2 regions of the Pseudomonas sp. P9_31 genome follow, and region 1 is predicted to be linked to the other one. Evidence: riboswitches for the same ligand, from Rfam matches in the RefSeq annotation. Region 1 holds a riboswitch; the other holds the start of a gene.
What was found. Region 1 has a riboswitch for cobalamin ahead of QMK51_RS11715 (CbtB-domain containing protein). Riboswitches for the same ligand answer to the same signal wherever they lie in the genome.

Region 1 (14,772 bases):
CACGGCCATCGCCGCGAGGAATACGCAGCAAGGCCACCAAGGTATCAATGCGCAATCGCCCGGTCGGCGATTCGCCAAACACATGCAGGCCATCGCGAATCTGCGACTCCTTCAAATCACACAGGTACGTGTCCAGGCGCGGCAGCCAGATCGCCGCATCCGCATCGCTGTCGAGTTTCTCGTCCAGTTGCAGTTCGCGGTCGATGTGCGTGTCGCGCACCAGTTGCAGAATGTCGCGCTGCAACTCCCGGGCACGGCGTGGGTCGAGCAATTGCGCTTCGTAATATTCGTCGGCCAGCAATTCGAGATTGCGCAACGGGCCGTAGGTTTCGGCGCGGGTCAGCGGCGGCATCAGGTGATCGATGATCACAGCCTGCGTCCGCCGTTTGGCCTGAGCGCCCTCGCCCGGGTCGTTGACGATGAACGGATAGATGTTCGGCAGCGGCCCAAGCAATGCGTCCGGCCAGCAGTTTTCCGACAACCCGACACCCTTGCCCGGCAGCCATTCGAGGTTGCCGTGCTTGCCAACATGGATCACGCCGTGGGCGCCGTAGGTGTTGCGCAACCAGAAGTAGAACGCAAGATAACCGTGGGGCGGCACCAGGTCCGGGTCGTGATAGACGGCACTTGGATCGACCTGATAACCCCGGGCCGGTTGAATGCCGACGAAGGTCAGGCCGAAGCGCAGGCCGGCAATCATCATTCGCCCGCCACGGAACATCGGATCGCTTTCGGGCGAGCCCCAACGTTCCAGCACGGCCTGACGATTGGCTTCGGGCAGCGCGTTGAACATCAAAAAGTAATCATCCAGCGCCAGGCTTTGCTGACATGGACGTTGATCGATAGTGTCCAGGTCATTGCTGACGCCACCGAGCAATTGCTGGATCAGCGCGGTGCCGCTGTCCGGTAACTCGGCCGGTAGCGGATAACCTTCGGCGTGCAGGGCACGCAGGATATTCAGCGCGGCGGCCGGGGTGTCGAGCCCCACACCATTGCCGATACGCCCATCACGAGTCGGGTAATTGGCGAGGATCAGGGCGAAGCGTTTTTCGCCGTTGGGCACTCGCGCCAGATCGATCCAGCGCCGCGCCAGTTCGGCGACAAAATCCATGCGCTCGGGTTGCGGCCGGTAACAGACCACATCCGACTGACTGCGCTCGCTGCGCCAAGCCAGGTCCTTGAAACTGATAGGCCGGCTGATGATCCGCCCGTCCAGCTCCGGCAGCGCAATGTGCATCGCCAGGTCACGGGGGCCGAGCCCCTGCTCGCTGGCGCGCCAACCCGGTTCGTTGTCCTGGGCGCAGATCGCCTGGATCACCGGAATGTTGCGGCGAAACGGCCGCAAGTGCGGCGCTTCAGGGCTGGACTGGGCGAAACCGGTGGTGTTGAGAATCACCCCTGCCTCGACCTCATCCAGCCAGTCCTCGACCACCGTCAGGCAGCCAGGTTCTTTCAAACTGGCCAGCGCAATCGGCAACGGGTTCAACCCCGCCGCCTGCAAACGCTGGCAGAAAATATCGATGAAACCGGTATTCGCCGCCTGCAAGTGCGAGCGGTAGAACAGCACCGCCGCCACCGGCTGACCAGCCTGCCAGTCGGCTTGCCAATCCTTCAGTTCAGCAGGGCTTTTTTGCCGATGGTAGATCGCGGTGCGCGGCAGGGTTTGTGGCTCGGCCCAGGCGTAATCGCGACCCAGCCAGCGATTGGCCAGACAGCGGAAAAAATCCAGGGCATTGCTCATGCCGCCCTGGCGCAAAAACTGCCAGAGCCGGTCGCGGTCTTCGGGGATCACGGTGCTCAGGTCGCTGAGTTCCGGGTCCGGGCGATCGTCCCCCGGCACCAGAATCAGCTGCACACCGCGCTGGGACAACGCCACCAAGCGCTCCACGCCATAACGCCAATAGGCGATGCCACCGTGCAGCGAAATCAGAATGACCTTGGCGTGACGCAACACTTCATCGACGTAGAGATCGACCGAAGCGTGATTCTGCACCTGCATCGGGTTGGCCAGGCGCAGGCTCGGGTAATCGTCGGGCAACTGCTGCGCCGCTTCGGCGAGCAACGCCAGGCTGGAATCGCCGCTGCACAGGATCACCAGCTCGGCGGGAGTTTGTCCAAGGTCGGCAATGTTGTCATCCGACACGAAGCCGCCGGGCTGGGTCCTGAGCAGGTGCATGGGTTAAACGCTAAGCGCGGCGCGCAATTGCGCTTCGAGCGCAGCGGCATCCAGCGCCTGACCGATCAACACCAGACGGGTCGCGCGCGCTTCCTCGGCGCCCCACTGACGATCGAAGTGCTTGTCGAAACGCGTGCCCACGCCCTGAATCAGCAGGCGCATCGGTTTGTTCGGCACCGCCGCGAAACCTTTGACCCGCAGGATGCCGTGCTGGACCACCAGTTGGGTCAGCGCATCCATCAGCAAGCTTTCGTCGGCTTGTGGCAGCTCGATCGAGATGGAGTCGAACGCGTCATGGTCGTGATCGTCTTCGCCTTCATGGTGATGATCGTGATGGCTGTGGCGGCTGTCGATGTGCTCTTCGGAACCGGCACCGAGGCCGATCAGCACGTCCAGTGGCAGACGACCGCTGCTGGCTTCGATGACTTTTACCGCTGGCGGCAGCTCTTCGGCGACTTCCAGGCGCACGCGGGCCAGGTCTGCAGGGCTGATCAGGTCGGCCTTGTTGAGGATCACCAGGTCGGCGCTGGCCAGTTGGTCGGCGAACAGCTCGTGCAACGGCGATTCGTGGTCCAGGTTCGGGTCGAGTTTGCGCATGGCATCCACTTGATCCGGGAATGCAGCGAAGGTGCCAGCGGCGACGGCCGGGCTGTCGACCACGGTGATCACCGCGTCAACCGTGCAAGCGCTGCGGATTTCCGGCCACTGGAAGGCTTGAACCAGAGGCTTTGGCAGGGCCAGGCCGGAGGTCTCGATCAGGATGTGGTCGAGGTCGCCGCGACGAGCGACCAGTTCGCGCATCACCGGGAAGAATTCTTCCTGAACGGTGCAGCACAGGCAGCCGTTGGCCAGTTCATAGACGCGGCCGCTGGCTTCTTCTTCGGTGCAGCCGATGGAGCATTGTTTGAGGATTTCGCCGTCGATGCCCAGCTCGCCGAACTCGTTGACGATCACCGCGATACGGCGGCCCTGAGCGTTGTCGAGCATGTGGCGCAGCAAGGTGGTTTTGCCCGAGCCGAGGAAGCCGGTAACGATGGTGACAGGGAGTTTGGCCAGTGTTTTCATCGGATGCCCTTTGGCAAGGTGGCGGGCATACGGGACGACGACCGGCAACGCGGGCGCGCGTGCCTGAAGAGTTCGCCACCGGATCACCCCGCCCGGTTGAAAGTGAGAATCTGTGTCGAGGCAGGTCTCCTGGCTGACGGTGTGCCGGTCTTTCGACTGGCGATTCCTGCGCCTTCCCGCGCGCCCTGTGGAAGGTGCGTGCAGTGGCCTGGCAGAAACACAACCGTTCACAGTTGCGGGGGCAGCCGCGGCATCGACCGCGTTCCCTTCTTAGCTTCGGCAGACGCCGAAGAACCTCGAAAGCGCAAGGCTACGCATCGTGTGGGGGCGGGTCAATGTCCGCGCAGAGATCTGTGGCGGCTGTGATGACGCCTTCGCGAGCAAGCCCCCTGCCAATTGACGCCCAACCCCCGCCCATGCTCTCCTACACGCCTTGTTACGGGTGCCCTTCACAGGGTGAAACGGGAAACCGGTGAATCATGTGCTTTACTCTAAAGCCATGTCAGTCCGGTGCTGCCCCCGCAACGGTAAGCGAGTGAAGCGTCAGATCCACTGTGCCTGTCATAGGGCATGGGAAGGTGATGCTTGCAGGTTCAGGCGAAAGCCAGCGCCCCTCGCGAGCCCGGAGACCGGCCCGCAACATAAAGTGACTCTTACGTTCACTGAATAACAAACCCGCGGTGGGCGGGCGCTGTTCGAAATCTCTGCGTGCCCCCGGCGTGCGGAGGTTTTCATGCGCTCTATTCACCCGCTGACAGACCAGAGGGAAGCGCCATGTCGATCATCAGCAGCACCGGCCACACAACCGCAAGCACCACCACAACCCTGAGCCAACGCCTGACCGCCGCCTTTTGTGCGTCGATCCTTGGCGCTAGCCTTGTGTATTTCGCCGGTTTCTCGCACATCGAAGCGGTGCACAACGCCGCGCACGATACCCGTCACAGCTCTGCCTTTCCGTGCCATTGAGACCTGCTGAGATGATCAAGCGTATTGCGCAAACCGCAGGGTTCACCGGGTTGCTGGCCGCCCTACTATTGACCCTGCTGCAAAGCTTCTGGGTCGCACCGCTGATTTTGCAGGCCGAGACCTACGAAAAATCCGAGCCGGCCGCTGTTGAAGTCCACGAGCACGCCGCCGGTGCTGTCGCCGCTCACACCCACGATGCCGAAGCCTGGGAGCCTGAAGACGGCTGGCAGCGCGTGCTGTCCACGACGGGCGGTAACCTGGTGGTTGCAGTCGGGTTCGCCCTGATGCTCGCCGGTCTCTACACCTTGCGCGCACCAACCAAGACCTCTCAGGGCCTGCTCTGGGGTCTGGCCGGTTACGCGACCTTCGTGCTGGCGCCAACACTCGGCCTGCCACCTGAGCTGCCGGGCACTGCCGCGGCGGATCTGGCGCAACGGCAGATCTGGTGGATCGGCACTGCCGCGTCCACGGCGGTCGGCATCGCGCTGATCGTGTTCAGCCGCCACTGGTTGATGAAAGTCCTCGGCGTGGCGATTCTGGCCGTGCCTCATGTGATCGGTGCGCCGCAACCGGAAGTCCATTCGATGCTGGCGCCGGAAGCCCTGGAAGCGCAATTCAAGATCGCTTCGCAGCTGACCAACGTGGCGTTCTGGCTGGCCCTGGGCCTGATCAGCGCCTGGTTGTTCCGCCGTAAAAGCGATGGCCATTACCGCGCATGACTGACGTCAGCACAGCGCCGACCCTGGTGGTCGGCCTGGGCTGCCAGCGCGGCTGCCCCGTCAGCACGCTGCGGGCGCTGCTTGATCAGGCGTTACAGGCCCATCAAATCGAACTCCGTGAGATCAAGGCCCTGGCCAGCATCGACCTGAAGCGCGAAGAACCTGGCCTGATCGCACTGGCCGAACAGCTGGCATTGCCGTTGATGTATTTCAGCAGCGAACAATTGGCCGGTTATGAACCGCAACTCAGCCACCACTCGGACATCGCGTTCGAACGCACCGGCTGTTACGGCGTAGCGGAAAGTGCCGCGCTGGCATTGGCCGAACAATTGGCTCAGGCGCCTGCAAAGTTACTGATTCCACGACAAAAATACGCCCAGGCCACCCTGGCATTGGCCAGCGCCGCGTAAAATCCCCGATAATCCCCGCCTTCGATCATGAGCAATCTTCATCTGAAGCCTGCCCAAGCCCTTTTTCTGACAGGAAACGACGATGACCGTCTACTTCATTGGCGCAGGCCCCGGCGACCCGGAACTGATCACCGTCAAAGGCCAGCGGCTGATTCGTAGCTGCCCGGTCATCATCTATGCAGGCTCCCTGGTACCCGCCGCCGTGCTGGAGGGCCATCGGGCCGAACAGGTGGTCAACAGCGCCGAATTGCACCTGGAACAGATCATCGAGCTGATCAAGACCGCCCATGCCAACGGCCAGGACGTGGCCCGGGTGCATTCCGGCGACCCGAGCCTGTACGGCGCGATTGGCGAGCAGATCCGCTACCTGCGGGAACTCGACATCCCTTTCGAAATCATTCCCGGCGTCACCGCCACCGCGGCTTGCGCGGCCCTTTTAGGCGCCGAACTGACCTTGCCGGACGTATCACAGAGCGTGATTCTGACCCGCTACGCCGACAAAACCGCGATGCCTGCCGGTGAAGAACTCGGTAGCCTGGCGCAGCACGGGGCGACCATGGCGATCCACTTGGGGGTCAATCATCTGGAGAAGATCCTTGCCGAACTGCTGCCACACTACGGCGCTGATTGCCCGATCGCCGTGATCCACCGGGCGACCTGGCCGGATCAGGATTGGGTGGTGGGGACGCTTGAGGATATTGCCGGGAAGGTTCAAGCCAAGGGGTTTCGCCGGACTGCGTTGATTCTGGTGGGCCGGGTGCTGGGCAGCGATCACTTCAGTGAGTCGTCGTTGTATCGGGCGGGGCATGCGCATTTGTACAGGCCATAGGGCCCCATCGCGAGCAGGCTCGCTCCCACAGTTGACCTCATTCCAATGTGGGAGCGAGCCTGCTCGCGATGGGGCCAATGAATTTCACCCATAAAAAAACGGTGCTCACGGGCACCGTTTTTTAGGTTGCAGCGAACACCTTAGTAATAGGCGTTTTCTTTCTGCGTGTGGTCAGTCACGTCACGAACACCCTTGAGCTCGGGAATGCGTTCGAGCAAGGTGCGCTCGATGCCTTCACGCAGGGTGACGTCTGCCTGGCCGCAGCCTTGGCAACCGCCGCCGAACTTCAGCACGGCAATGCCGTCTTCGACCACATCAATCAGGCTGACCTGACCGCCGTGGCTGGCCAGCCCCGGGTTGATCTCGGTTTGCAGGTAATAGTTGATGCGCTCGTTGACCGGGCTGTCGGCGTTGACCATCGGTACTTTGGCGTTTGGCGCCTTGATGGTCAGCTGGCCGCCCATGCGGTCGGTGGCGTAGTCGACTACCGCATCGTCCAGAAACGCTTCGCTGAACGAGTCGATGTAAGCGGTGAAGCTTTTGAGCCCCAGCGCCGTGTCTTCAGGTTTTTCTTCGCCCGGCTTGCAGTAGGCAATGCAGGTTTCGGCGTACTGGGTGCCAGGCTGGGTGATAAAAACGCGGATGCCGATACCCGGGGTGTTCTGCTTGGAGAGCAGATCGGCCAGGTAATCATGGGCGGCGTCGGTAATGGTAATAGCGGTCATGGAAACTCCTCGCAGGCTTGGACGCAGTTTACGCCAATCATCGCGCCGCACAAAGTCCTAGTATTTTTGTCGGGAAAGCACAACTGATCCAATGTGGGAGCAGGCACTTCAGAGATTCTCGTAGCGGTTCATGTCCAGCACACCCTCTTCCACTGGCTCAGTGTCGTGGATGTAGCGGCTCAGATCATGGAAATACTGCCAGAACTGCGGATGGCTGCGGCGAATGCCCCAGCGTTCGACGATTTTCTCGAAACTGGCGGCGTCTTTGGCGCTTTCCATCGCGTCGACAAATGCGGGCACTTGCCCCGCCGGGATGTTGAACATGAAGTTCGGGTAACTGCTGAGTACACCCGGATAAATGGTCAACGTGTCGAGCCCCGGCTGATAGCGCAGCGATTCACCAAGCAGGAACGCCACGTTGCTGTGGGCGCGGTTGCGCAGCAGGCTGTAGACCTCGCGTTTGCCGCTTTGAGTCTCGATGCGCAACATCGTGGCTTCCGGCAATTGATCGATGACTTTCAGCCCCGCCGCCGGACGCGAAGTCAGGCGGCTCAGGGCCTGTTCGGCGTTCTGCAACGCCAGATCGATGTTCGGCCGCGAGCAATAAGCGCCGTCGCAGCGGTTGATCGGGTCGGGTTTGGCGTTGAGGTCGCCGTAACGGGACAGCAACTGCAAGGCGAAGTCGCGTTTCGGGTCCGCCTCGTCCAGCGTCAGCGCCGTGGGTTTGTCATTATCGATGTACTCATAATCCAGCCACATCTTGAACTTGCCGCCGTTCTGATACCAATCGTCGAGGTAGCCGTCCCGTGAGTCGGCCGGCATCAGGCGCAGGAAGTTCTGCTCGGCACCGTTGCGGATCAGGTCGAAATACAACCGGGTCTGGGCCTGATGGGACACGTTGCCGAACACATCGAAGTTGACCGCCAACTGGTAATACGTGCGTTCGAGCAGCGGGTAATCGAACAACCAAATGGTTTGCGGGACGTCACCGATCAGGCCCTTGTTCACCGAGGCGCTGTCGAAATGCCGGAAGATGCTCAGCAGCGCGTTGTCATTGCCGGCCCACAGGGTCGACCAGCTCGGTGCCGGCAGGTCGGCGTAGCTGTCCCGGCGGAGGGCTTCGTACTCGTTGCGTTTGTTGCGGTAGTCGCGCCACAAGCTCAGGACACTGCCGACGTCATCGTTCTGCCCCGGCATCGCCAGCAACGGTGTGGCTTGGCCACGATATTTCGGGTCGGTGATGTAAAGGTCGTGTTCCGGGGCCTGGAACAATGCCCAGAAGTTGTCACGGATCACGTCGGTGGCGATCTGGCCACGGCAGACCGGACCACGAATAAAGGTGCGCACGAAGTATTCGGCGTTATCGAGCATGAACTGGTAACGCGCCTGAGCCGGGATTGCCTCAAAGGTCGTGAACGGATTGGCCCGTCGCTCCGGCCCGTAACCCGGTAATGCGTTGACCTGCCAGTTGCCGCTGTAAAACAGGCTTTTGATCCGCGCCATCTTCGCCGCGCTCAGCGGATAGGTGATGTGGGTCTTGTGCACGATCACGCCCTGCACCGGCCACAGACGGTAATAGACCTGAGTGCCCGGATCGTCATTCGGTCGGCGGGTGTTGATCAAGTCAATGGGCTGACCCGTCGGCGTGCGCGAACGCACCCACTGGAAGAAATGCCCCGGCTCGCCGTCCTTGAAATAGACATGCGCCAGGAACCAATGCTCAAACAACCAGCGCCCCACCAGACTCTCCCGGGCGCCCGGCGCATTGAGCAAGCGTTCCCACTGCACCACCTGCAAGGCTTCCTTGGCGCTGGGCACCAGGCCCTGCTCATCGATCGGCGCGCCAGAAGCCAGCCAGCGTTGCAACGTCTGGTACTGCTGATCGGTCAGGCCGGTGACTGCCAGCGGCATGCCCTCTTTCGGGTGAGTACTGGCATAGCCGTCGAACTCCGCCGGCATGGCGCACATGTTTTCCCGGTTCAGGCCCAGGACGATGTCTTCGGGCAATTTGGCGTTGGGTTGCAACGGGGTTTTGTGGCCCAGTTCGAGCATGCGCGCCATCAGCGCCGCCTGGCTGCCCTGGGCGTCGAGCACCGAATAAAAGCCCTTTTGCTGCCAGGCACGTTTGCCAAAGGCGTCATAAAACAGCCGGGTTGGCACTGCGGCCTGGCTGCGTTCGCCATCATAGACGAGTGCCTTCGTTGCACCTCGGGCCGCCCCTTCACCACTGCCCAGATTGAGCTGACAGGCGGAGTCGTAGCAGGCATGGCAGGCCACGCACTTTTCGGTGAAGATCGGTTGAATGTCGCGGACGTAGGAAATATCCGGACCTTGCGCAGCGGCGCCCCCGCTTAAAAGCAGCATCAATAGGCTGATGACGGCGCGATACGACATATCCCTGGTCCTGATCGTGAGAAAACGCCGCGATTCTACCGGTCTGGCCTGCGCACCAACATGAACGATATTCATGCAAAATCGGCACATGCTCTAAAAGCGCACAGGTTTGTTATTATCCCGGCCCTTCGTCATGGCCTTACCGAGTAGTCCAAATGTCCGATCGCAGCGTTCGCCTTCAAGCTCTCAAGCACGCCCTCAAAGAGCGCATCCTGATTCTCGATGGCGGCATGGGGACGATGATCCAGAGCTACAAGCTCGAGGAGCAGGATTACCGTGGCAAACGCTTCGCCGACTGGCCGAGCGATGTCAAAGGCAACAACGACCTGCTGGTGCTGACGCGTCCGGACGTGATCGGTGCCATTGAAAAAGCCTACCTGGATGCCGGCGCCGACATTCTGGAAACCAACACCTTCAACGCCACCCAGGTGTCCCAGGCCGACTACGGCATGCAGGGCCTGGCGTACGAACTCAACGTAGAAGGCGCACGCCTGGCGCGCAAGGTGGCGGACGCCAAGACCCTGGAAACCCCGGACCGACCACGCTTCGTCGCCGGCGTGCTCGGTCCTACAAGTCGCACCTGCTCGCTGTCGCCTGACGTGAACAACCCCGGCTACCGCAACGTGACCTTCGATGAACTGGTGGAAAACTACACCGAGGCCACCAAAGGCCTGATCGAAGGCGGTGCCGACCTGATCCTGATCGAAACCATTTTCGATACCCTCAACGCCAAAGCGGCGATCTTCGCCGTACAAGGGGTTTACGAAGAGCTGGGCGTCGAATTGCCGATCATGATTTCCGGCACCATCACCGACGCCTCGGGTCGCACCCTCTCCGGCCAGACCACTGAAGCGTTCTGGAACTCCGTAGCCCACGCCAAACCGATCTCGGTCGGCCTGAACTGCGCCCTTGGCGCCAGCGAACTGCGTCCGTACCTGGAAGAGCTGTCGAACAAGGCCAGCACCCACGTGTCGGCGCACCCGAACGCCGGCCTGCCGAACGAATTCGGCGAGTACGACGAACTGCCATCGGAAACCGCCAAGGTCATCGAAGAATTCGCCCAAAGCGGCTTCCTGAACATCGTCGGCGGCTGCTGCGGCACCACACCGGGCCACATCGAAGCCATCGCCAAAGCAGTTGCCGGTTATGCGCCGCGCGAGATTCCCGACATTCCCAAGGCCTGCCGCCTGTCGGGCCTGGAACCGTTCACCATCGATCGCAGCTCGCTGTTCGTCAACGTCGGCGAACGGACCAACATCACCGGTTCCGCCAAATTCGCCCGGCTGATCCGTGAAGACAACTACACCGAAGCCCTGGAAGTCGCCCTGCAACAGGTCGAAGCCGGCGCCCAGGTGATTGATATCAACATGGACGAAGGGATGCTCGATTCGAAGAAGGCCATGGTGACCTTCCTCAATCTGATTGCCGGCGAACCGGACATCTCCCGCGTGCCAATCATGATCGACTCCTCCAAGTGGGAAGTGATCGAAGCCGGCCTCAAGTGCATCCAGGGCAAAGGCATCGTCAACTCGATCAGCATGAAAGAAGGCGTCGAGCAGTTCATTCATCACGCCAAACTGTGCAAACGCTACGGCGCCGCCGTGGTGGTGATGGCCTTTGACGAAGCCGGCCAGGCCGACACCGAAGCGCGCAAGAAAGAAATCTGCAAGCGTTCCTACGACATTCTGGTCAACGACGTCGGCTTCCCGCCGGAAGACATCATCTTCGACCCGAACATCTTCGCCGTGGCCACCGGCATCGAAGAACACAACAACTATGCTGTGGACTTCATCAACGCCTGCGCCTACATCCGCGACGAACTGCCGTACGCCCTGACCTCCGGCGGCGTGTCCAACGTGTCGTTCTCGTTCCGTGGCAACAACCCGGTGCGCGAAGCGATTCACTCGGTGTTCCTGCTGTATGCGATCCGCAACGGCCTGACCATGGGCATCGTCAACGCCGGCCAACTGGAGATCTACGACCAGATCCCGGTGGAACTGCGCGACGCCGTCGAAGACGTGATCCTCAACCGCACCCCGGACGGCACCGACGCCCTCCTCGCCATCGCCGACAAGTACAAGGGCGACGGCAGCGTCAAGGAAGCCGAGACCGAAGAGTGGCGCAACTGGGACGTCAACAAGCGTCTGGAACATGCGCTGGTCAAGGGCATCACCACCCACATCGTGGAAGACACCGAAGAATCGCGCCTGTCGTTCTCGCGGCCGATCGAAGTCATCGAAGGCCCGTTGATGGCCGGTATGAACATCGTTGGCGACCTGTTCGGCGCCGGCAAAATGTTCCTGCCGCAAGTGGTGAAATCCGCCCGCGTGATGAAGCAGGCCGTGGCCCACTTGATCCCGTTCATCGAACTGGAAAAAGGCGACAAGCCGGAAGCCAAGGGCAAGATCCTCATGGCCACGGTCAAGGGCGACGTGCATGACATCGGCAAGAACATCGTCGGCGTGGTGCTGGGTTGTAACGGCTACGACATCGTCGACCTCGGCGTGATGGTGCCGGCGGAGAAGATCCTGCAGGTCGCCAAAGAACAAAAGTGCGACATCATCGGCCTGTCCGGTTTGATCACGCCTTCGCTGGATGAAATGGTTCACGTGGCCCGCGAGATGCAGCGTCAGGACTTCCATCTGCCGTTGATGATCGGTGGCGCGACCACGTCCAAGGCACACACGGCAGTGAAGATCGAACCCAAGTACAGCAACGACGCGGTGATTTACGTCACCGATGCCTCCCGCGCCGTGGGCGTGGCGACGCAGTTGCTGTCCAAGGAGCTGAAGGCCGGTTTCGTCGAGAAGACCCGCCTGGAATACATCGACGTTCGCGAGCGCACCGCCAACCGCAGCGCCCGTACCGAACGCCTGAGCTACCCGGTGGCCATCGCCAAGAAGCCGCAGTTCGACTGGGGCAGCTACGAGCCGGTCAAACCGACGTTCACTGGCGCCAAGGTGCTGGACAACATTGATCTGAAGGTGCTGGCCGAATACATCGACTGGACGCCGTTCTTCATCTCCTGGGACCTGGCCGGGAAATTCCCGCGCATCCTCCAGGACGAAGTGGTCGGTGAAGCCGCCACCGCGCTGTACGCCGACGCCCAGGAAATGCTCGCCAAACTGATCGACGAAAAACTCATCAGCGCCCGTGCGGTATTCGGCTTCTGGCCGGCCAATCAGGTGCGCGACGATGACATCGAAGTCTACGGCGATGACGGCAAGCCATTGGCCAAGCTGCATCACCTGCGTCAGCAGATCATCAAGACCGACGGCAAACCGAACTTCTCCCTGGCCGACTTTGTCGCACCCAAAGACAGCGGCGTGACCGACTACGTGGGCGGCTTCATCACCACCGCCGGGATCGGCGCCGAAGAAGTGGCCAAGGCCTATCAGGATGCGGGCGACGACTACAACTCGATCATGGTCAAGGCCCTCGCCGACCGTCTGGCCGAGGCGTGTGCCGAGTGGCTGCATCAACAGGTGCGTAAAGACTACTGGGGCTATGCCAAGGACGAGACGCTCGACAACGAGGCGCTGATCAAAGAGCAATACACCGGCATCCGCCCTGCTCCAGGCTACCCGGCCTGCCCGGATCACACCGAGAAAGCCACGCTGTTCAAGCTGCTGGACCCGGAAGCGGAAGAACTCAAGGCCGGCCGCAGCGGTGTGTTCCTCACCGAGCACTACGCCATGTTCCCGGCGGCGGCGGTCAGCGGCTGGTATTTCGCGCACCCGCAGGCGCAGTATTTTGCCGTGGGCAAGATCGACAAGGATCAGGTGCAGAGTTACACCTCACGCAAAGGTCAGGAGTTGAGCGTGACCGAGCGTTGGCTGGCGCCTAACCTGGGCTACGACAACTGATACGGCGAGTTTGAAAGCCTGAACGAAGAACGGCCCCTGGAGTGATCCAGGGGCCGTTTTCTTTGATCAATCCGCTTACAGGCCGATGTCGGCGCGTTCGCGTTCGGTCAGTTGAATCGCCAAACCCAGCGACTCGACGTTATTGGTTTTACTCAACGCCGCTATTTCCGTCAGATAGTCCTCACTGAAGTCCGGATATCGCGTTTCGAGCGCCTCGGCAGCCTCTGCCTGGCGCTTGTCCAGTGCAGCATATTCATCCGGGTACTTGCGCTTCAGGTAATCGGTCCAGTATTCGCGCTGCACGATATCATCCATGAATTCACGGGTGTTTTCGGCATTGATGACGGCCGTGTAAGCAGCATCGATGTCATGGGCCGTCACACCTGATTCCCCCCGATACAGCATCGAGTCCGGTTGCGCCGGCAGTTCCAGCCGCTCGGTCAGCCCGATACGGTAGGCCAGGCGCACTTCGGCCGGATCCTTCTTTGGCGGGCGTTCGGCATGGGCCTTGGCAATTTCCTCGACTTTTCCAAGGCGGAACAGATTTCTGGAGAGTTTGAAAAGCTCCCTTCCCTCCTGATCGGCTACAACAGATTGCAAGGCGTTGAATACGAACACCTTGACCTCCAGATCGCTGAACCGAAGAATTCGGCCATCCCCGCAGGTGTAGCCGCGCTCTGAACGGAGGAACAGGTCCTTGCGCAAGTCGGTGTTGCTTCGAGCCGCATCGAGTACTTGCCAGACTCGACGGGTGAGATCAGCACGGTCACTCATGAAATCCCTGGTGTGCCTGAGTTGCGAGAGCAGATGAAAGAAATCTTGCCCGCCCTCTTCATCCTTCAGGCTATCCCACGTGGCTTCCTTGTCGGCGGTCGATTCCCCGGCGCCTTCCATCCAGCGCTCTTTCTGCTCATCCTCGGGTTCGTCCTCGCCCTCTTCACCGGAAGAATGATCGTTGCCATCCCACTCATCCCGCTCATAGTCCTCGATCATCTGGTCGATCTCGTTCAGGTTATAACCCAGACTATTGCCGGACCGGCGTGCATACTCCTGCAAATACCGGAGTTCATCCGCCGACAGTACGTTATCGGTGAGATTGGTACCTCTCATCAGTTCGTCATGACCGGTCGTGGCCTCTGCCGGTAGCTCCCTCAACTGGTTGTAGCTCAAATTCAGTGTTCTCAGTGCGGGCAGTTCCAGCACACCTTCCGGCCACGCACTCAAGTCGTTGTCATTCAAGTCCAGGGTATCGAGCCGCGTGAGCCCACTGACATCGATCGTCTGCAGGCAGTTTTCGCTCAAGTCCAGCCAGCGCAGGCCGGTCATACGGGTGATCTGGTGTTGCAGTGGCTCGCTGCTGGTGAGGTTGTTATGGGCCGCTTCCAGGCGCTCCAGTCGCGCAAGTCCGGTAATGGCGCTCGGCATGCTATCCAGGCCATTGCGATTGAGCATCAGGGTGTGCACCTGACCGAAAGCGCTGAAAAAAGGGTCGAGCCCTTGTCCCCCTGAACTGACCCCCGTCAGGTTCAGCGTTCCGACGTGGCTGAAATCGCCGGACAAAGCGGGCAGCCCCCCCAGGGGAATATCACTCAAGTCGAGCAGGCTGCCGCGGTTTTCCTCCG
Region 2 (14,772 bases), 1.8 Mb from region 1:
TAGAACAGCAGCGACCGGCCCAATTCCTCGGGCGTCGGCATGCCCGGCAGGCGAATCGGCAGGCTGCTCAGAAATTGCAGGGCGATCCAGAACGCCAGCATAATCAGCTCGCTTCCGTTAACAAGGTGCCGGATTCAACCGATAGCGAGAACAGCGCACCATGGCCGACCTCAACATTGAGCAACTGCTCACGCGGTAATCCGCGTGCTTGCGCCAGCAACAAGCGCATGACGCCGCCATGGCTGATCAGCAAGATTCGCTCACCCGCATAGGCCGCGTGCAGCCGCTCGATCGCCGCCAACACCCGTGCCGAAAAGTCCGCCACCGGTTCACCGTCAGGCGGTGTGAACGAATAGGGATCGGCCCAGAACAAGCCCAACGCCTCGGCGCTGGTTTCCATCAGCGCCGCTGCGCTCTGCCCTTCCCAGGCTCCGAAGTGCAGCTCCTGCAGATCGCTGTCCAAGTGCACCGGCAAACCCAGTTGCGCCCCAAGTTCTTCAGCAAAGCGTGCGCAACGCTGCAACGGCGAACTGACCAAGCGATCCCAAGGGCCCTGCTCGACCACCGCAGCGCGCATCTGCTCCCAACCCTTACCGGTCAGCGCATCGTCGAGGCTGCCGCGCAAACCGCCGCCGAGTTCGGTTTCGCCATGGCGCAACAGGTCCAGGCGCAAGGTCATGCCGGGCGATCCGCCACCGCGGCTTCGGCGAACGTTGCCATCTGCCCGTGAAGGTCGCAGGCCAGCCGCAACAATGGCACGGCCAACGCCGCGCCACTGCCCTCGCCCAGCCGCAGACCGAGGTCCAGCAACGGTTCGGCGTTCAGGGTTTCCAGCACATGGCGATGGCCCGGCTCGGCGCCACGATGACCGAACAGTAACCACTCACGGCAAGCCGGATTCAAACGCACCGCCACCAGAGCGGCAACACTGCAAATAAACCCGTCGACCAATACCGCGACACCTTCCTGGGCACAGGCCAGATACGCACCGACCAGCGCAGCGATTTCGAAACCACCGAGATTGAACAAGGTTTGCAGCGCATCGCCACGCTGAGTGCCATGCAACGCCAAGGCGCGCTCGATGACCTGGGCTTTATGGCTGACACCCGCCGCGTTCAGTCCGGTGCCCGGCCCGGCCAGGTGCACCACCGGGCAATCGAGCAAGGCACAGGCCAACGCGCTGGCCGCCGTGGTGTTGCCGATGCCCATTTCGCCACCGATGAACAACTGCGCGCCTGCTGCGATAGCGCGCTGCACACTGTCGCGGCCGGCCTGCAAGGCGAGCTCGCCCTGGGCCTGAGTCATCGCCGGCCCCTGGACGAAATTCGCCGTGCCCGGGCCGATGTTCAGATGACGCACACCCGGCAGATTCAACGACGGTGTAACGGTGCCGAGGTCGACCACTTCAAGAGAAGCCCCCAACTGTCGCGCCAACACGCTGATCGCCGCGCCACCGCTGACGAAGTTGTGCAGCATCTGCCCGGTAACTTCCTGGGGAAACGCCGACACCCCTTCGGCGACCACGCCATGGTCACCGGCAAAAATCGCAATCCACAGCTGATCGAGCGTCGGCTTGACCTGCCCCTGCAACCCGGCCAGTTGCACCGCCACCGATTCGAGCTGGCCGAGCGAGCCGGCAGGCTTGGTCAGTTGCTGTTGACGCGCCTGCGCCTGTTCGACCACTTGCGCATCGATCGGCTTGCATGGGTTCAGCCACCAGGAGTGAGTCATAACGCAGTTCCTTTCAAAGTCAGGGGCAGGCCGGCGACGGTCAAGACGACACGTTGGCAGCGCTCGGCCAAGGCTTGATGCAGCCAACCGGCTTCATCGACATAGCGGCGAGTCAATTCGCCCAGCGGCACGACACCCATTCCGGTCTCGTTGCTGACAAAAATGATTTCACCCGGCAACGACGCCAGGCAGTCCAGCAGGGCTTCGCGCTCGGCGGCGAGGCGCTCGGCGTCGTCGAGCATCAGCAGGTTGGTCAGCCACAGCGTCAGGCAATCCACCAGCAAGCAACGATCGGCACTGGCGCTTTCGCACAACACGCGGGCCAGTTCCAGCGGTTCCTCGATCAACGCCCATTCGGCCGGACGACGGGCGCGGTGATGGGCAACCCGTTCGTTCATTTCACCGTCCAGGGGTTGGCTGGTGGCGATGTAGGTGACGTGTAGCTGACTGTCTGTCGCCAGTTTTTCAGCCAGGCGACTTTTGCCGGATCGGGCGCCGCCGAGGATCAGTTGCAGCATGGTTCAGTCCTTCAAATGTGCGGTGAGGCGACGGGCGTCATCGCGGGCAAGCCCGCTCCCACAAGGATCGAGGCTGTGCACAGATTTTGGTCCACCCAGGGAACCTGTGGGAGCAGGCTTGCCCGCGATGGGGCCTGTGCAGCCACCTCAAATCCCACAGAGTTCACGCAGCAATGAAGTATCCAGATGCTTCTCCACCAGATCCGCCAGTCGCTCGATATCGCGCTCGCGCAGCCCGTGGTAATCGACTTCCTGCACATCCTGCAAACCGGCCCAGCGCAACAACGCACTGCACGCCGCCGGGGATTCGAACAGGCCATGCAGATACGTGCCGAAAATCTGTCCATCGACACTTTGCGCGCCGTCGCAGCGACCATCGTCCAGCCGCACGGCGGCGTTTTCCAGCGCCGGTCCCGTGGTCACGCCGGCATGAATTTCATAGCCGCTGACCTGCGCATCTTCCAGTGCCAGGCGCCCACGCACATTGCGCAACTGCTTCTCTTCTTCAAGTTGCGTTTCGAACGACAGCCAGCCCAAACCGGCACTGGAGCCCGGTGCTCCTTCGAGGCCCAGCGGATCATGCACCTGCTCGCCGAGCATTTGCAGACCGCCGCAGATCCCCAGCACTTTCCCGCCGTAGCGCAAGTGCCGCGAGATAGCCGTGTTCCAGCCGTTGGCCCGCAGATACGCGAGGTCGCTGCGCACGCTTTTCGAACCGGGAAGAATCATCAGGTCGGCCGGCGGAATCGTCTGGCCGGGGCCGATGAATTGCAGGTCCACTTGCGGATGCAGGCGCAGTGGATCGAAATCGGTGTGGTTGCTGATTCGCGGCAGTACCGGCACCACCACTTTGAGCACTTGATCGGCCTTGTCGTTCTGACGCTGATCGAGGCCGTCCTCGGCCTCCAGGTGCAGGTCCATCACATAAGGCAACACGCCGATCACCGGTTTGCCGGTGCGTGCTTCCAGCCAGTCCAGCCCCGGTTGCAGCAAAGCGATGTCGCCGCGAAAACGGTTGATGATGAAGCCTTTGACCCGCGCCTGTTCGCTGGGCGACAGCAGCTCCAGCGTCCCGACCAAATGCGCGAAAACCCCGCCGCGATTGATGTCGGCGATCAGCACCACCGGGCAATCCACCGCCTCGGCAAACCCCATGTTGGCGATGTCGCCGGCGCGCAGGTTGATCTCTGCCGGCGAACCCGCCCCTTCGACCATCACCAGCGGATACGCCGCGCTCAAACGCTCATGAGAGGCCAGCACCGCTTGCATCGCGATGGCTTTGTAGTCGTGATAGGCGACGGCATTCATCGTAGTGACCGCGCGACCATGAATGATCACCTGGGCACCGGTATCGCTGTTGGGTTTGAGCAGCACCGGGTTCATGTCGGTGTGCGGTTCGAGGTTGGCGGCCTGGGCCTGCACCGCTTGAGCACGGCCGATCTCGCCACCGTCGGCGGTCACGGCGCTGTTGAGGGCCATGTTCTGCGGTTTGAACGGCACGACACTCACGCCCTGACGCGTGACCCAGCGACACAGCGCCGTCACCAGTGTGCTTTTACCGGCGTCGGATGTGGTGCCTTGCACCATCAACGTTGTCATGGGTTTTCCTTGGCATAGGTTTGCAGGGCTTGTTCGAGGCGCGACCAATCCGCTTCATCCGCCGGCAAGCCAAACCGCAGGCTGCTGTTGAGGGTGAACAATCGCAGCAAAATGCCGCGTCGGGCCATGAACTCATGCAGCGCTTCGGCGCGCTCGGTGATCAGCCATTGGAACAACGCGCAGCCGCCCTGAGGTTTGAAACCATACTGTTCAAGCAACAGTGCCAGACGCTCGCCAGCCTCGTCAGTACGAATGCGCTGTCGGGTGTGCCCGTGCGTATCCGTCAGGCACGCCTGGCCCAGCACTCGGGTCGGCCCACTGACGGCCCATGGCCCCACTTGCTCGGCCAGCAGCTTGAGCAACTTGCGCTCAGCCAGCACAAACCCCAGCCGCACACCGGCCAGGCCGAAAAACTTGCCGAAGGAGCGCAGCACGATCAAGCCGATCTGGTTGGCAAACGGCGCCAAGCTCAAATGCGGTGTGTTGTCCATGAACGCTTCGTCAACCACCAGCCAGCCACCGCGTCGGGCCAGCCGCGAATGCCAATCCAGCAGGCGAGCCGGGGTCAGGCTCAGCCCCGTGGGATTGTTCGGGTTGACCACCACCAGCACATCAAGGCTGTCGAGAAAGAAATCGACTTCCGACTCCAGCACTTCACGCACGATGTAACCGTTGCGGCGCCAGGCTTCGGCGTGTTCGGCGTAACACGGTGACAGCACGCCGACCTTGCCGGCCCGGCGCAGACGCGGCAGCAACTGGATAGCCATTTGCGAACCCGCCACTGGCAACACCTGAGCCGCACCGTAATAGTCACAGGCGGCCTGCTCCAGACCATCATCGGTTTCCGGCAACCGCGCCCAGGCCCGCAACGGGATGTCCGGAACCGGGAATGGCCAGGGCGCCAGGCCACTGGACAGGTCGAGCCAATCGGCTTCAGCGATACCGTATTCACGCGCAGCCTTGCGCAACCGGCCACCGTGCTCAAGCATAGAATTCAGCCCCCACGCAGAGAATCAGCAGCCATAACCATACCCCGCGCTGGACCAATTGCCAGCCACGGTCGATGGAATCGGCATCCGCCGGCACGCCTTCGCCCAATTGCGGACGTTGATGCAGTTCACCGTGATAAATCGCCGCCCCGCCCAACTCGACACCCAGCGCACCGGCACCGGCCGCCATCACCGGCCCGGCATTCGGACTGTCCCAAGTCGGGCCTTGTGTACGCCAGCACTTCAGCGCCAGTCGGGTTTTGCCCAGCAGCGCGTAGGTCAACGCCACCAGGCGTGCGGGAATGTAGTTCAGGACATCGTCGATCTTTGCCGCGGCCCAGCCGAAACGTTCGAAGCGTTCGTTGCGATAACCCCACATCGCATCCAGGGTATTGCTCAGACGATAGAGCACCACGCCGGGCGCACCCGCCACGGCAAACCAGAACAGTGCGGCGAACACCGCATCGCTGCCGTTCTCCAGCACCGATTCGGTGGCGGCGCGGGCGACTTCGGTTTTGTCCAGCTCGCTGGTCTGGCGGCTGACCAGATAACCGACGCGTGTGCGCGCCTCAACCAAATCATCGCTGCGCAGAGCCTTGGCCACCGGCTCGACATGCTCGCCGAGGCTGCGCATGCCCAGAGCACAATAGAGCGCGAGAATCTCGACGATCCAGCCAACGTAAGGCGCCCAGGACAGCGCGGTGACCAGCAAGGTCAGCGGCACGACCGCCATCACCCAGGCCGTCACACCATGACTGCGCCAGCCGCGGCCAGCGGAGTTGAAACGTTGTTCGATGCGATCGGCAAAACGACCGAACGCCACCAGCGGATGCCAGCGTTTAGGTTCACCCAGCAGCGCATCCAGCGCGACCGCGGCGACACTCAACAACGCCACACTCATTGACTCACTCCCCAATAATTTTCATACAGCAACTCGTTGAGCTGACGCGCCTGCGCCCAGCCTTCGAGTACCAGCATCGGCGCCGGATAGAATTCCTTGACCGGCCCCAGGCAAAGAACGGCCAAAGGCTTGGCCCCGGTCGGTAAACCCAGCAAATCCGCCAGGGCTTGCGGCTCGAACAGCGACACCCAGCCCATGCCCAGGCCTTCGGCGCGGGACGCCAGCCAAAGGTTCTGGATGGCGCAGGACAGCGAGGCCATGTCCATTTCCGGCAATGTCCGACGACCGAAAATGTGGCGCTCGCGATCGTCCATCAGCGCGGCGACCAGCACCTCGGCGCAGTCATTGATGCCTTCGACCTTGAGCTTCATGAATTCGTCGGAGCGCTCGCCGAGGGCTTCGGCGGTGCGGATGCGTTCGTCTTCCACCAGGTGCTGGATCTTGCCGCGCAGTGCCCGGTCGCTGATGCGGATGAAACGCCAGGGCTGCATCAGGCCGACGCTCGGTGCCTGGTGTGCGGCGTCAAGCAGACGACGAAGTAACTCAGGCTCGACGGTGCCGCCGCTGAAGTGGCGCATGTCGCGGCGTTCAGCGATTGCCCGATAGACCGCTTCGCGTTCGGCTTCGGAGAATGCGTTGTCAGTCATGGCCTCTTCGCGAGCAGGCTCGCTCCCACATTAGAAACGGTGTTGTCTGACGAAACGCGGTCCACTGTGGGAGCGAGCCTGCTCGCGAAGGCGTCCTGGCGGTCAGGCACAAACAACGCGGCAATCGCCGATGGATTGGACGGAAAATAAAAGTGCACATAAGAGGCCGTCATCCGCCCCTCACGATAAACCGCCTCCGCCCCTCGCCCGCCATTGGGGCTCAAACCTCGAGCAATCGGCTCAAGTTCGGTGCTGGTCAGCGAGTGGTGATAGGTGTGCCCACGCAGCAAACCTTCCGGCAGTTCCACCGCCTGCAAAGCCAACGCGGCAAGACGCTTCTGCATCACCGCGTCACCGGTCAGCAAGCCGACCAGTTCAGCGCGAGTGCCCTCGACATCGGTCAACGAATCCAACAGATACAACATGCCGCCACACTCGGCCAGCAACGGCTTGCCCGCCGCGTGGTGAGCGCGGATGGCGGTCAGCATCGATGTGTTTTGCGACAACGCCACATGGTGCAATTCGGGGTAGCCGCCCGGCAGATAAAGACTGTCTGCCTCCGGCAAGCCGGTGTCGCGGATAGGCGAGAAGAACGACAATTCGGCGCCCATGGCCCGTAGCAGATCCAGGCTCGCGCCATAGGTAAACGCGAAGGCTTCGTCCCGGGCCACGGCAATCCGCACACCGGCCAGCAACGGTTCGGCGGCGATCATTTCAGGCGCGGCGAACTCTACGGCCGGCGGCAACGCCACATCGCAACTGCTGGCCAGTGAGGCGGCCGCCGCATCAAGGCGCAGGTCGAGGTCATTCAGTTCGCTGGCCTGAACCAGGCCGAGATGCCGGCTCGGCAATTCGATCCCGGTCTCCCGGGACAACGCGCCGTACCAGCGCAAGCCTTCCGTCAGGCTGCCTTCAAGCAATTGCGCGTGACGCAAGGTGCCGACCCGGTTGGCCAACACACCGGCAAACGGCAAATCCGGCTGATAGTGCGCAAGCCCCAGGGCCAGTGCGCCAAAGGTCTGCGCCATCGCGGTGCCGTCGATCACGCCGAGCACCGGCACACCGAAGTGCCGCGCCAGGTCGGCGCTGGACGGCGTACCGTCGAACAGCCCCATGACGCCTTCGATGAGGATCAGGTCCGCCTCACCGGCAGCCTCCCACAACAGGCGGCGACTTTCCTGCTCGCCGACCATCCACATGTCCAGTTGATACACCGGCGCACCGCTGGCACGCTCGAGAATCATCGGGTCGAGAAAATCCGGGCCGCATTTGAACACACGGACCTTGCGCCCCTGATTGCGGTGCAACCGGGCCAGCGCGGCGGTGACGGTGGTCTTGCCCTGACCGGAGGCCGGCGCGGCAATCAGCACCGCCGGGCAATGACGTGGTTGATTCACAGCTCGACGCCTTTTTGCGCTTTGATTCCGGCCTGGAACGCGTGCTTGATCACACCCATTTCGGTGACGGTATCGGCCAGTTCGATCATCTCCGGTTTGGCGCCACGACCGGTGACCACCACGTGTTGCATCGGCGGACGGGCCTGCAAGTCGCTGAGCACCTGATCGAGATCGAGGTAACCGTGCTTGAGGGCAATGTTCAGTTCATCGAGCACCACCAGACCAATGGACGGATCGCGCAGCAGTTCCTGAGACACAGCCCAGGCGGCTTCGGCGGCGGCGATGTCGCGCTGGCGGTCCTGGGTTTCCCAGGTGAAGCCCTCGCCCATCACATGAAAACGCACTTGCTCCGGGAAACGCCGGAAGAACAGTTCTTCGCCGGTGCTGTTGCGGCCCTTGATGAACTGCACCACGCCACACTGCATACCGTGACCCATGGATCGGGCGAGCATGCCGAACGCCGAGCTGCTCTTGCCTTTGCCATTGCCGGTCAACACCAGCAGCAGGCCGCATTCATTCGGGGAGTTGGCGATGCGTTCGTCGATCACGGCTTTTTTGCGCTGCATGCGCGCCAGGTGGCGTTCGTCACGATCGGGGGTATCAGTCATGGGGGAGCTCTCCGTTGAGGCTGGATAACGGCGGGCAGGCACAAGAATAGACGGCAAGAAGCCTGGCATCGCCCACCGTGATGCCGCTGGATGGATCAGGCCGGTCTCCGGGCTCATGAGCGGCACTTGGCCCAACTGCGCGCCTTCCCATGTCGAGACTCGACACAGTGGCTCTAGGCGCAGCCTTCACTCATTTACCGTTGCGGGGGCAGCGTCGGGATCATGACTCTTCGTTGCTTGAAGATAGTCACTCACCGACTTCCCTGTTTCACTCTGTCGACCAAGGCCACAGAGCACCTGAAACAAGCCGCGAAGGTTAGAGGGTTGGGGGTGGAGCGTCAATTAAAGCCGGACCGCCTGCCAGCGAATAACTGCCGTCGATCAATTAACTGACGCCAATCTTGTGCCACACCGCCAGCAGTGATATCAAAGAGCCACAACCTCACAACACAATAACAAAGGTGAGCCACATGCAAGGCATGATCATCAGCAATCCGAAGCTGGAATTCCTGCGCCCGGTGCTGGAACGCTGGTTTGACTGTATCGACCGCTACAATGCCGTGCGCGGCGATAACGATACGCCTTACTGGCACGACGAAAACGCCAACCTCGGCCTGCTCTCTGCCGCGGCCTGGATGGCGGAAATGATCACGCTGCAACAAACACCGACCCGCAAACAAACCGAAGAAGGCGAACGCAACGCCCGCGCCGATCTGTTCATCGCCACCAGCGAAGAACGCGCGTACCTCCAGGTGACCCAGCGTTGGCCGCGAGTCAACAGCCTAAACCTGACCCAGGCACTGGCGGACATCACCAGCGACGCAAAGCGAATCAGCTATGCCAGCGACCTGAAGCTCGGCTGTCTGTTTGTCGCGCCACAAAAAGCCCAGCACAGCGCCACCCCGGAAGAGCTCCAGGACATGCTCGACGACCTGCAAAAGGAACACACCTGCGCCGTGGCCTGGTATTTCCCCTACGCCTATCGCAAGTTGCGCAATGAAGCCGGCAACTACCACCCGGGCATCGCCGTGCTGTTCAAGGAAGCCCGCGGCTGACCGGTTGAACCATCGGGTGACTACGCTTCTCTATGATTACGTCAATGCATTCATAGGGAAGATCAGTAATGCGCAAACCCCAGCTCGTTTTCATCATCGCGCTCGCCGGAGGGCTCGCCGCCTGTGGTGAAACCTCCAGCCTGCAAGTCTCGGACGGCACCGGACCGTCGCCCAAGCTGCCAGAACCGAACAAAACCCTGATCCCGACGGTGAACATCGCCCCGGCGATCGGCTGGCCTCAAGGTGCAAAACCTGTCGCCGCTGCGGGGACTCAGGTGGCGGCGTTTGCCGAAGGCCTCGATCATCCGCGCTGGCTCTACGTGTTGCCCAATGGCGACGTGCTGGTGGCCGAAACCAATGCGCCACCTAAACCTGACGACGGCAAAGGCATTCGCGGCTGGGTCATGGGCAAAGTCATGGGCCGCGCCGGTGCCGGCGTCCCCAGCCCGAACCGCATCACCCTGCTGCGGGACAAGGACCACGACGGCGTCGCCGAAACCCGCACGGTGTTCCTGGAAAACCTCAACTCGCCCTTCGGCATGACCCTGGTCGGCAATGACCTGTACGTTGCCGACACCGACCGCCTGCTGCGTTTCCACTATGAAAACGGCGAAACGGCGAAACGGCGATCAAGTTGCCGCCGATCAAGGTGGTCGATCTGCCGGGCGGCACGCTGAATCACCACTGGACCAAAAACGTCATCGCCAGCAAGGACGGCAGCAAGTTGTACGTCACCGTAGGCTCGAACAGCAACGTCGGCGAAAACGGCATGGATCAGGAAGAAGGCCGCGCGGCGATCTGGGAAGTGGACCGCGCCACCGGCAACCATCGGATCTTCGCCTCAGGGATTCGCAACCCAAACGGTCTGGCCTGGGAGCCACAGAGCGGCGCACTGTGGACCGCGGTCAACGAGCGTGACGAAATCGGCAGCGACCTGGTGCCGGACTACATCACTTCAGTGAAGGATGGCGGGTTCTACGGCTGGCCTTACAGCTATTACGGGCAGCATGTCGATGTTCGCGTCGAGCCGCAAAACCCTGCTCTGGTCGCCAAGGCCATTGCGCCAGATTACGCGGTGGGGCCCCATACCGCGTCGCTGGGCCTGACGTTCGCCGAAGGCAGCAAACTGCCGGCGCCGTTCACCCAAGGTGCCTTCATCGGCCAGCACGGCTCGTGGAACCGCAAGCCACACAGCGGCTACAAAGTGATTTTCGTGCCGTTCAGCGCCGGCAAACCGACCGGGAAGCCAGTGGATGTGCTCACCGGTTTCCTCAACGACGAGGAAAAAGCCATGGGCCGGCCGGTGGGCGTGGTGATCGATCAGCAGGGCGGCCTGCTGGTGGCGGATGATGTGGGGAACAAGGTGTGGCGCGTTTCGGCGGCTCAATAACTGCGACACACATCACTGTGGGAGCGAGCCTGCTCGCGATGGGGTCAGCACATTCAAAGACGATGTGGCCTGACGCACCGCGATCGCGAGCAGGCTCGCTCCCACAAGAGATCAGCGTTTACGACAGAGCGTGAGGCCATCCCCCAGCGGCAACAACGACAGATCCACACGCGAGTCATCCTTCAAGGCGCGATTGAGCGCCTGGATGGCTCGGGTGTCTTCGCTCTCGGGATTCGCCTCAAGCACCCGCCCGCTCCATAGCGTGTTGTCGAACACTGCCAGACCACCGACCCGCAGCAAACGCAGCGCATGCTCCAGGTAAGCCGGATAATTGGCCTTGTCGGCATCAATGAAAATCAGATCGTAGTGCTCGCCTTGCCCTTGCCGCTCAAGCTGCGCGAGGGTTTCCAGCGCAGGAGCCAGACGCAGATCAATGCGCCCGGCGAGGCCTGCTTCCTGCCAGTAACGACGAGCAGTGGCGTTGTAATCGCCAGGCATATCGCAACAGATCAGCGAACCGTCATCCGGCAATGCAGCGGCCATGCACAAGGCGCTGTAACCGGTGAAGGTACCGACTTCCAGCAAACGCCTGGCGCCGACGAGTTTGACCAGCAATGCGAGGAACTGCCCCTGCTCCGGCGCCACCTGCCAGCGAGCCATGGGCAGCGCCTGGGTTTCGTCGCGCAGGCGCTTGAGCAGCGGCGTTTCTCGCAGGGAAACGTCGAGCAGGTAGTGGTACAGGGAATCGTCGAGATTGAGCGTGCGAGCGGTCATGACAACCTCCGTTAAGCCGTTCTCAATGAGCTTCCCCGTCGCGCCGGGAATTCATTGAGAACGCCCCCTATGGATTATGTGCCAAGTGCTCAGGCTGCAGGACGCGCTTGGCGCTCAGATAGGCTTTCTGCCAATAAGCTTTGGACAAGCTGTCCAGCTTGACCGTGCCGCCCGTGGCTGGCGCATGGACGAAGCGGCCTTCGCCGACGTAGATGCCAGCATGGCTAACCTGGGAGCCGCCATTGGTGGCGAAGAAAATCAGGTCGCCGGTTTGCAGGCCTTCCTTGCCGACATTGGGGGCTTGCATGCCGATCATCTCTCGTGTGGAACGCGGCAAGGAAATGCCCGCGACATCGCGATAGACGTAACCGATCAGACCACTGCAATCGAACCCGGAATCCGGCGTGTTGCCGCCCCAGCGATAAGGTGTTCCCACCAGGCCGAGCGCACGAAACAGCACATCTTCTGCCGCCGGGGAAAAGGCTTGGGAGGAACCGAAAACAATGGGCGCGCGAACTACCGGCGCAGGTGGCGGTGTGCGGCTGGCGCAGGCGCTGAGCAGCGCTGCGAAGACCATGAGCGCGAGGCGGGCCGACATCGTCATAAACAGAACATCCTGATCTGGCTGCGGCTTTTTCTGCCACAAAGGCAGAAAAGAAAACCGCCTGCGCAGAACGCAGGCGGTTTGCCATCAATAATAGATCAGGATTCTAGCGGCTACGCGGCAAACTTCAAGTAAGACTTTAAGTTCACCTTATAAACTGTCTGCTTACTTGCGTGCAGTGACGATAGCCGGGGCCACAGTCGGCGCCATCGCGAGTGCGCGCTTGGCTTCGATGAAGGTCTTGCTCCAGTAGCTGTCGCCCAGGCTATCGACCCGGACACCACCGCTTTTACGGCTGCTGGAGTGGATGAACTGGTTGTCACCCAGGTAGATCCCGGCGTGACTGACACGACCGCGACGGCCATTGGTGGCGAAGAACAGCAGATCGCCCGGCTTGAGGGCGCTGCGAGCAACCTGCGGAGCGTCAACGTTGATCATTTCGCGGGTGGAGCGCGGCAGGTTCATGCCGGCCTCTTCACGAAACAGATAACCGATGAAGCCGCTGCAGTCGAAGCCTGCCTCGGAGGTGCCGCCGAAACGGTAACGGGTACCAATCAGGGACATGCCACGTTCGAGGATGCTGTCGGCCAGAACCGGAAGTTGGTATGACTTGCCGCCGGCGAAGTCTGCCAGTTCTTTATTGGTGGCTAGCTCTTCCTGGAAAAGAACGGAAGAAGACTGCGCGGTAACTGAATTTGAAACCCGCTGTTGTTGCTCTTGCTGAGACACTGGAGAGTGGGCAGCGCAACCGAACAACAGGGTGACGAGTGCGAGAGGCACGAGGGGTGCGAAGCGATTTAGCATGGGCACGACCGTGGCTGATAGTTGTAAAGAAGCCGAGACTATGCCCGCTATCAGCCTCATTTGCAAATTCAATCGATCTTTATGTGACTTATCGGTTTCTCGTTTACATCTAAGCGCTTAAGCCCATTTTGAATCTTTGCGCAGCCTGCCCCCTTGCAGGAAAGCGGATTTGTTGACGCCTGAAATATGCCGAACCCGCGTAAAACCTGGGCTTTACCAGGTTTTTTTACCAACCGAGGGTTTCTTTCAGGAACGGGATTGTCAGCTTGCGCTGAGCTTGAAGGGAGGCCTGATCGAGGCGCTCAAGCAGCTCGAAAAGCGCACTCATGCTGCGAGTCCCGCGGGTCAAAATAAAATGCCCGACTTCATCGGTCAGGTGCAGGCCACGACGAGATGCGCGCAATTGCAAGGCACGCAATTTGTCTTCGTCAGAGAGCGGGCGCATCTGGAAGATGAGTGCCAGTGTCAGCCGCGACTTGAGGTCCGCCAGCTTCACCGGTAGTTCGCGCGGGGATGTCGAGGCGGCGATCAGCAGACGTCGACCGCTGTCACGCAGACGATTGAACAGATGGAACAGCGCCTCTTCCCAATCCGCCTTGCCGGCGACCGCCTGCAAATCGTCCAGGCAGACCAGCTCGTATTGTTCGAGGTTGTCGAGGATTTCGATACCGCGGTCCAGCAACTCGGCCAACGGCAGGTACACCGCCGGCTCCCCCAGCTGTTCGAAGCGCAGACACGCCGCCTGCAACAAATGCGTGCGCCCTACCCCGTCCTTGCCCCAGAGGTAAATCAGGCTTTCCGTCCAGCCGGCGTCGGCTTCGCAGAGCCGCTCGACATAGCCGAGTGCAGCGGCATTGGCGCCTGGGTAGTAATTGATAAAGGTAGCGTCATCACGCAGACGCACACCTAGGGGCAGCTGAATCGGTTTCATGCTGACTGAACAGTTCCAAAGGAACCGTTAGTGGCCTCTGTGTAAAGTTTGCGAAGTTTATACCCGTGAAGCTGACCGCACAATGCGACAGACCACAAGCAAAATCAAAGGTTTGCGTTAAATGACAGTTTCTTTGGCGGCGTATGTGGCAGCCGCGCAAGGGAGACAGGCAAACCTGGCATGAAACCAGGCTGCCCGCTACGAGCGATCAAAAACCTTACAGCTAAGACTCGTCGATACCGCCGTACATATCCGAGTCCTTATACAAATCCTGTACGTGGCGCACCAGGACCATAATCACCGCCGCCACCGGCAATGCCAGCAGCACACCGGTAAAACCGAACAGCTCGCCGCCGGCCAGGATGGCGAAGATTACCGCCACAGGATGCAGACCGATCCGGTCACCCACCAGCAACGGCGTCAGGACCATGCCTTCCAGTGCCTGACCGACCATGAACACCGCGACGATACCGATCATGGGGTACAGATCGCCCCCGAACTGGAACAGACCGGCAATCAATGCCGCGCCGATCCCGATGACGAACCCCATGTACGGCACAATCGCCGCCAGACCGGCGATCAGACCGATCAACAACCCCAACTCCAACCCGACGATCATCAAGCCTGCGGCATAGATCACGCCCAGCGCCAGCATCACCAGCAACTGCCCGCGCACGAACGCTCCGAGCACTTCATGGCATTCCCCGGCCAGGGACATGACGCGCTCTTCACGATCACGCGGCAGCAGGCTACGGATCTTGGCCATCATCAGGTCCCAGTCGCGCAGCAGATAAAAACTCACCACCGGGATCAGCACCAGATTG

Region 2: linked by a shared signal. The riboswitch ahead of cobO (cob(I)yrinic acid a,c-diamide adenosyltransferase) and the one ahead of QMK51_RS11715 (CbtB-domain containing protein) in region 1 are both predicted to bind cobalamin.

Annotation. Positions count from the first base shown of each region.
Region 1 covers NZ_CP125375.1:2,610,048-2,624,819, reverse strand. The annotation lists gene cobN (cobaltochelatase subunit CobN) at 1-2,176, opposite strand, end outside; gene cobW (cobalamin biosynthesis protein CobW) at 2,180-3,241, opposite strand; cobalamin riboswitch at 3,343-3,555, opposite strand; cobalamin riboswitch at 3,665-3,894, shown strand; gene QMK51_RS11715 (CbtB-domain containing protein) at 4,016-4,207, shown strand; gene QMK51_RS11710 (CbtA family protein) at 4,219-4,926, shown strand; gene QMK51_RS11705 (cobalamin biosynthesis protein) at 4,923-5,336, shown strand; gene cobM (precorrin-4 C(11)-methyltransferase) at 5,419-6,165, shown strand; gene nfuA (Fe-S biogenesis protein NfuA) at 6,306-6,890, opposite strand; gene QMK51_RS11690 (fatty acid cis/trans isomerase) at 6,999-9,284, opposite strand; gene metH (methionine synthase) at 9,440-13,150, shown strand; gene QMK51_RS11680 (NEL-type E3 ubiquitin ligase domain-containing protein) at 13,226-14,772, opposite strand, start outside.
Region 2 covers NZ_CP125375.1:4,450,676-4,465,447, forward strand. The annotation lists gene QMK51_RS19935 (adenosylcobinamide-GDP ribazoletransferase) at 1-101, opposite strand, end outside; gene cobC (alpha-ribazole phosphatase family protein) at 104-679, opposite strand; gene cobT (nicotinate-nucleotide--dimethylbenzimidazole phosphoribosyltransferase) at 676-1,731, opposite strand; gene cobU (bifunctional adenosylcobinamide kinase/adenosylcobinamide-phosphate guanylyltransferase) at 1,728-2,249, opposite strand; gene QMK51_RS19955 (cobyric acid synthase) at 2,397-3,848, opposite strand; gene cobD (threonine-phosphate decarboxylase CobD) at 3,845-4,837, opposite strand; gene cbiB (adenosylcobinamide-phosphate synthase CbiB) at 4,830-5,738, opposite strand; gene bluB (5,6-dimethylbenzimidazole synthase) at 5,735-6,385, opposite strand; gene QMK51_RS19975 (cobyrinate a,c-diamide synthase) at 6,382-7,782, opposite strand; gene cobO (cob(I)yrinic acid a,c-diamide adenosyltransferase) at 7,779-8,390, opposite strand; cobalamin riboswitch at 8,471-8,706, opposite strand; gene QMK51_RS19985 (hypothetical protein) at 8,861-9,445, shown strand; partial or broken gene QMK51_RS19990 (PQQ-dependent sugar dehydrogenase) at 9,514-10,835, shown strand; gene QMK51_RS19995 (O-methyltransferase) at 10,947-11,609, opposite strand; gene QMK51_RS20000 (C40 family peptidase) at 11,677-12,213, opposite strand; gene QMK51_RS20005 (C40 family peptidase) at 12,379-13,017, opposite strand; gene hda (DnaA regulatory inactivator Hda) at 13,244-13,948, opposite strand; gene QMK51_RS20015 (AI-2E family transporter) at 14,172-14,772, opposite strand, start outside.